2 linked regions of the Synechococcus elongatus PCC 6301 genome follow. The protein of the gene in region 1 binds, or shares a complex with, the protein of each later gene. Links are inferred from orthologs where the notes say so. Each region holds a gene or a part of one and is shown on either strand. Other genes may lie near its edges.

Evidence for each region.
Region 2: the proteins of hisF (region 1) and hisH are in contact, whole or in part, in a crystal structure (PDB 6RU0), measured with the Thermotoga maritima proteins. The link is inferred for Synechococcus elongatus PCC 6301 from one-to-one orthologs. Residues at the interface, in WP_004080486.1 of Thermotoga maritima: Met1, Leu2, Ala3, Arg5, Ser40, Glu41, Asp45, Glu46, Ala70, Glu71, Ile73, Asp74, Ile75, Pro76, Phe77, Asp98, Lys99, Ser122, Gln123, Glu161, Thr195, Leu196, Asn247, Arg249, Glu251; in WP_004080484.1 of Thermotoga maritima: Asn15, Arg18, Arg22, Arg117, Leu118, Pro119, His120, Met121, Gly122, Trp123, Asn124, Asn134, Gly135, Tyr136, Tyr138, Val140, Tyr158, Glu180, Lys181, Ser182, Ser183, Lys184, Ile185.

Annotation. Positions count from the first base shown.
Region 1 is NC_006576.1:2,147,958-2,150,927, reverse strand. The notes cover bases 28-2,928. They hold hisF (imidazole glycerol phosphate synthase subunit HisF), read left to right. Parts: upstream 28-1,044; coding sequence 1,045-1,812; downstream 1,813-2,928. Other genes in these bases: SYC_RS10670 (vitamin K epoxide reductase family protein), read right to left, coding at 2,567-2,928; SYC_RS10675 (hypothetical protein), read left to right, coding at 1,898-2,212; SYC_RS10685 (cytochrome b6f subunit PetP), read right to left, coding at 687-887; SYC_RS10690 (Get3/ArsA fold putative tail anchor-mediating ATPase NosAFP), read right to left, coding at 28-655. Outside these bases: more of SYC_RS10690, read right to left, coding at 1-27; more of SYC_RS10670, read right to left, coding at 2,929-2,970.
Region 2 is NC_006576.1:2,627,753-2,630,711, forward strand. What follows is about bases 45-2,934. They hold hisH (imidazole glycerol phosphate synthase subunit HisH), read right to left. Parts: upstream 1,872-2,934; coding sequence 1,218-1,871; downstream 45-1,217. Other genes in these bases: SYC_RS12990 (c-type cytochrome), read right to left, coding at 45-324; rsmD (16S rRNA (guanine(966)-N(2))-methyltransferase RsmD), read right to left, coding at 667-1,221; SYC_RS13010 (DUF3370 domain-containing protein), read left to right, coding at 2,078-2,934. In the rest of the region: more of SYC_RS12990, read right to left, coding at 1-44; more of SYC_RS13010, read left to right, coding at 2,935-2,959. UniProt on the Escherichia coli protein: IGPS catalyzes the conversion of PRFAR and glutamine to IGP, AICAR and glutamate. The HisH subunit catalyzes the hydrolysis of glutamine to glutamate and ammonia as part of the synthesis of IGP and AICAR.

The DNA of each region.
Region 1 (2,970 bases):
TGGTCAGAATCGCCATTGCTTTGCGCGGATCGGCCAAGAGCGATCGCCCTTGTTCGAGCGATGTTTCTAGCAGGCGAGCCGCCGGTCCCCAGTCATCAAGACTGAGGCCAACACTAAAGACCGCCGCAGATAAAGCAGGTAAAAACGGCCCTAAATTCCGACCAAACTCTGAATCGGCGATCGCCCCTCGAAAGCGCCGCAGATACCAATCCAAACTCTCAGGAACGCCCCAAAGGCGCAGTAGTTCTGGACTAGAGAGGCCATCAAGGCAAATCCGGTCGTAGCCTTGCTCGAGCCAACGCCGCAATTCCGTCAGCAGTAATAAAGGCTCAAAGCCCGGCAACAGGGCCAGCTCAGAACTGTAAATGTTGCGGAGGAAGGGTGTCTTCAGATACTGACCTTCAAGGGCTTGTAATTCTTCCCATCCCTTGCCGATCGCTACCGTAGACGGAATTCGTACCGCCTCCAAGTTGGGCGAGATCACGGTCGGTGTTGCCACCAAATCTTTGTCCAGCAACATATCTGGCGACGGATCACTGCCCAAACTCAGCACCAAGGTCCGAGCACCGCTGGCAGCCGACTGACGAGCAAGGGCGATCGCAGCCGTTGTTCGACCACTACCGCCCTTACCCAGGAACGAAAGAATTTGAGTCATGCTGGCCCGCTGAGACCCCGCACCTTAGCCCCTAGGCTTCGAGTTGAACTTCGTCTTCAAAGAACCAAGTGCTGAAGTCGTTGCCAAACTGGACAATGACGCCCAGACCTTTGCCATCGACAATCTTGAACGCCTTGATCACGCCGACCGGAGATTGTTGCAAACGGCTCACCAATTCTGCAGGCACGCGATCGCGGATGCGGCGAACCCGAACTTTTTGTCCAATCTCCATGATTGAGTCGTCTGTACATAGGCCGCTTTTCAGTCTATCAGCCTGTTTCCCCCGACACCGCTGGTTGCGAAGACGGACCCTCCGCCCTAGGCCAAGCGATCGCAGCCCTTGGTCCAAATCGTAGAGTGGAGAGAAGTTGCTGCTCTAGTCGGACCCCATGCTTGCCAAGCGCATTTTGCCCTGCCTCGATGTCAAAGCGGGGCGTGTTGTCAAAGGGGTCAACTTTGTTGATTTGCGCGATGCGGGTGATCCGGTTGAACTCGCGCAGGCCTACGATGCAGCCGGTGCCGATGAGCTGGTCTTCCTCGATATCGCGGCTACCCATGAAGAGCGTCAGATCTTGGTGGATGTGGTCTATCGGACTGCCGAGCAAGTCTTCATTCCGCTGACCGTGAGCGGCGGCATTAATGACCTTGAGACGATCCGACAATTGCCACGGGCTGGAGCCGATAAGGTCAGCATTAACTCTGCTGCTGCGCGTGACCCCGATCTGATTCGTCGTGCCAGCGATCGCTTCGGGAGTCAGTGCATTGTGGTGGCGATCGATGCCCGTCGTCGCACAGATCCCGACAATCCGGGTTGGGATGTCTATGTGCGCGGTGGCCGCGAAAACACTGGGATTGATGCCCTGACTTGGGCAGAAACCGTCGCCCGTAACGGCGCGGGCGAGTTGCTGGTCACAAGCATGGATGCCGATGGTACTCAGGCAGGCTACGACTTGGAGCTGACCCGTGCGATCGCCGATCGCGTTGAAATTCCCGTGATTGCCTCCGGCGGTGCAGGCACCTGCGAAGACATTGCTGAAGCCTTTCGCACCGGGCACGCCGAAGCAGCACTGCTAGCCTCGCTCCTACACTACGGCCAGCTCACCATCGCTGAAATCAAAGACCACCTGCGATCGGCGCAAATCCCCACAAGACCTTAAGAAAGAGCAGGTGCAGGGACTAAACCTGGGAAAAACTTTACAATAGTTAACAGCGCCCCCAAATCCCCTTGACCCCTGTGGCCGAATGTTCTTGATCCTGCTAGTCGTCGTAGCCCTTGTGCTTTGGGCCTTGCAGCTAATGCGGCAAGCGATCGACCGTCGTGAGTTCTCACTAATGTTGGCAGGATTCCTGGTCTCTTCGGCTGCGGCTGCCCTAGTGGCGGTCTACATGCTGACGAACAGCTACATGGGGTATCTCGGCTACTCGGGACAGCAAGCGATCGCTCCCGACTGGGGCGAGGAATCTCTGGGTTGGCTGATGGAACTGAATCAACCGACCAATGCTGGCCCTGCTCAGGCGAATGCTTGGGCTGAGATGTTGTTAAGCACGGCTGAGTAGCGGTCCAGTCATTCAACTGAATCCACCCGCTAGCCCTGACTTTGCGCAGTGAATGGATTGGGGCGGCTCACGGATTAGTCTGCCCTGGTTAGCTGCCAACTCGAGGTCAGTAGCAGTCTGTCTCACGCAGAGCGATCGCTTCTGTTGACCAGTGACTCACCCAAAAAACCTTGGCGGGGGGCGATCGCCTATCCAGCTCGAGCCCGCTCATTGCTTAGTCCAGCGCAATCTTCAGTCGCTGTTGCTTATGGAAATCGGAGTCAAGCAACATCTGACCACCATAAAAAAGGCCGCGATAGCGGCCCTAGGGAAGTGATTTCAGCACTCTCTCAAATGGTTAGAGGCTCTGAAAATCTAGAAGTTTTGCGGACCGGTATAACCCGACAGTTTCGCCAGTTCTTGGAGGGGCCGCGTACCGGAATACTGTTTCCCATTAATTTCCCAAGTTGGGAACCCTTGAATGCCAGCTTGCTGACACAGTTGGGGGCGAGCATTGCGACCTTGGGGATCACATTCCACAACATCCAGTTTTTGAACCGCTTGTTGACCAAACAGTTCTTTTTGGTCGTGACAGTGAGGGCACCAGTAAGCGCTGTACATCTTGGCGCCTGTCTTGGTCAGGTATTCAGCTAAGGACACCGCAGCTGGCTTGGAAACATTGACGATTGGCGGGCCGGTCTGACCTTGATCGGCCAAGGCCGGATTCTCACTGCCACCGGCATAGATTCCTAGCAGGGTCACTAACACAGCAATCGCAG
Region 2 (2,959 bases), 480 kb from region 1 along the record:
CTTGCGATTGGAGACATTAGCCAGGTCCGGTCCAACCAAACCCCGTCCTTCAGGCCCATGGCAGCCGGCACAGTTGATTTGAAAGATTGCCTGGCCGCGCTCAGCATTGCCCGGCAGGTTTAGCACCGTGCTGACGTAGGGATCGGCAGGACGAATAAGCGTGACCACTAGGCCGATCGCAACCATGACAGCAGTTGCCAGGAGCCAGCCCAAGGTCTGAGCGGCGCGAGATTCAATCGATTTGGAAAGAGATTGTTCCACAGCGCTCGCGATCGCGGGACTGAGACTGTCAGTCGTTTGCAGGACGTGTCTCAGAAGGATCATACACCTTTACAATTAGAGGGGTAGCAGCAGCAATCGCCCCTTGCCTTGGGCTTTTCGGGGAGCTAGCTCAATCGCTACACTGCTTAAGCACCCTGTATTTCCAAGAGGCAGCCAATCATGATCGAGCCCTTGCTCTGCGGTATCGTTCTTGGGCCTAATCCCGATTACCTCGGCGGGCTTGTTTATGGCAGCCTACCTGCAATATCGTCGCGGCAACCAACTCGGCGCCTAATCAGCCGCAGTTGTTGCTCTCAATCACTCAACCGCAGTCAGCCGATTGGTTTGCTGCGGTTCTGTTTTTCTAGACCATTGACAATCGGCCTGATTGACCGATGGAAAGTTTTAGTCCTTCTGGGGAACAGCCCAAGTGATCAGGCTGACTGCCGTACTGCCGTAGCGACGGCATTGCTTGAGTTCAAAATTGGGAGGAAGGGCGATCGCCCGATCGGGACGATGCTCAACAGCAATCTCTCCCTGCTCGTGCAAGAGCGATCGCTCCGCTAAGAGAGCCAGGACGGGTTCGTACAGATCACCGTCGTAGGGCGGGTCGAAGTAAATCAAGTCAAAGGCTGGGGCATCCAGACTAGCCAGCAGGCGACAGATCTCCCCTTTTAACAGCCGTACTTCTTGATCAGGCGCCTGTAATTTCTGCCAGTTCTGGGCGATCGCCCGACAGGCCTGGGCAGACTGCTCAATGCCCCACACCACGCTGGCCCCTCGGAGGAGTGCCTCGCCACCCATAGCGCCGCTGCCGGCACAGAGATCGAGCCAACGGCAGTCAGGAACTGCAAATTGCCAGACGTTGAAGATAGCGTTGCGTACCCGGGAAGGGGTCGGTCGGGTTCCCAAACCTGCAGGGGTTTGCAGCGATCGCCGGCCCGAAAGACGGATGCTCATGCCACTGTTTGAAGCTGAGCCGCTGCAACTTGGGTGACAAAATTAGCCAGCAGTTGCAAGCCAGCCTTCGCTGATTTTTCGGGGTGGAATTGCACAGCCCAGAGGCGATCGCGGGCGATCGCGGCGGTGACTGGTTGTGAACCATGCTGAACTGTCGCGGCTGTCAGGGTCGGTTCACTCGGGACTACGTAGTAGGTATGGACGAAGTAGAACCAAGGATCAGCGCCAAGATTTTGCCACAGGGGGCAATCGGGCTGCTGCAGTTGGAGTTGATTCCAGCCCATATGAGGAATGACTAGCCCAGGCTCACTGCGAAAGCGTTGAACCCGACCGGGCAAGATCCCTAGTCCGGCCGACTGTCCTTCTTCACTGGCTTCAAACAACAGTTGCAGACCCAAACAGATTCCCAAAAAAGGCTTGCCACTGGTTGCAGCCTGGTGCAGCGGTTCAATCAACTGGCGATCGCGCAGGTGGTCCATGGCTGGATCAAAAGCGCCAACCCCTGGCAGTAAGACACCATCCGCCGCCAGAATTGTGGCCGGATCAGCCGTCACGATCGGATTGGCCCCAGCAGCTTCTAGGCCCTTGCAGGCGGAGTGCAGGTTGCCCATGTCATAGTCAACCACGGCAATTTGAGGGGTGGAGGCCATGACGCTGAAGCTCAAAGGAAACGGAACTACTTTTTATCTTAAGAGTCAGCGCGAGCCAGCCGCATTGAGGCTTGCTCCCCGGACGGTAATCGCCTAGAGTTTTAGCTTTGGTGGCAATTTCTGCTGTTTACGCATCGCTCACCGCTGGTTAGAGCCTCTGTTGTACCGCCGCCTCCGACCTGCGTAGTCCGCAGTTTTTCGCCTTTATGCTGCTGCCGTTTCTCCCTGTGCCACCGGCGTTCGTCCTTCCCGCTTCAATCGAAGGGCTGACAGAACGCTATTCCAGTCAAGTGCCTGCACCAGGGTCGGCAGCAGAACCGCTGCCCGGCTTCACGCCCAACCCACTGACATCCCCCCCGCGGCCGCGATCGCTCCGACCGTTACGCCCCACTCTCAGCCCTAGCTTGCCGCCGGCGCTGGAGCCGGAAATCAGCCAGTCTCAAGATATTCGCCCCCTACCGGGCCGCCTTGATTCGATTCCTGTTTTTAACAGCAATAATCCCGAAATTGTCTCAGGCGAAGGTATTTTGCTGTCGACCCTGCCGCCCGAGGGGATGGCCAATGCAAGCGCCCACTTAGGCTATGCCTTCGAGGGTCGTTTTGATATTTTCACACACCACATTTCCCGAGCGGCAACCCCCGAACAGGTGCGGACCATGTTTCAGGGTGTGGTGCTCTATAACCCCAGCGATCGCCCAGTGACGGTGCAGGTGCTGAATGGTGCCACCTACCTCACCCGCCCCGACGCCCTGTTTCTGCCCCTCAATTCCTACTTAGAAGACGCTCGCGGCAGTGTGTTTTCGGGGCCGGGTAGTCGCGTCGTTAATGATGTGCTGCGGGGCAATCGCCAAGGCGTGTTGCCAGAGTCGATCGTCATTCCCCCGCGATCGCCCCAACTGCTGGTCAATCTGCCGATTCCGGTTGGGCCGCTGACCCCTTCATCCAATACGCGATCGCTCCTGATGCGCTTACAGAGTGATGGCAAGGTCTATGTCGCCAATGTGGCGTTATACGCGCCCCGCGATGAGCAAGGCAATGAGCGTGCGCCTAGTTTGGAAAATTTCTGGTCGACGCTACAGACTGGCTCG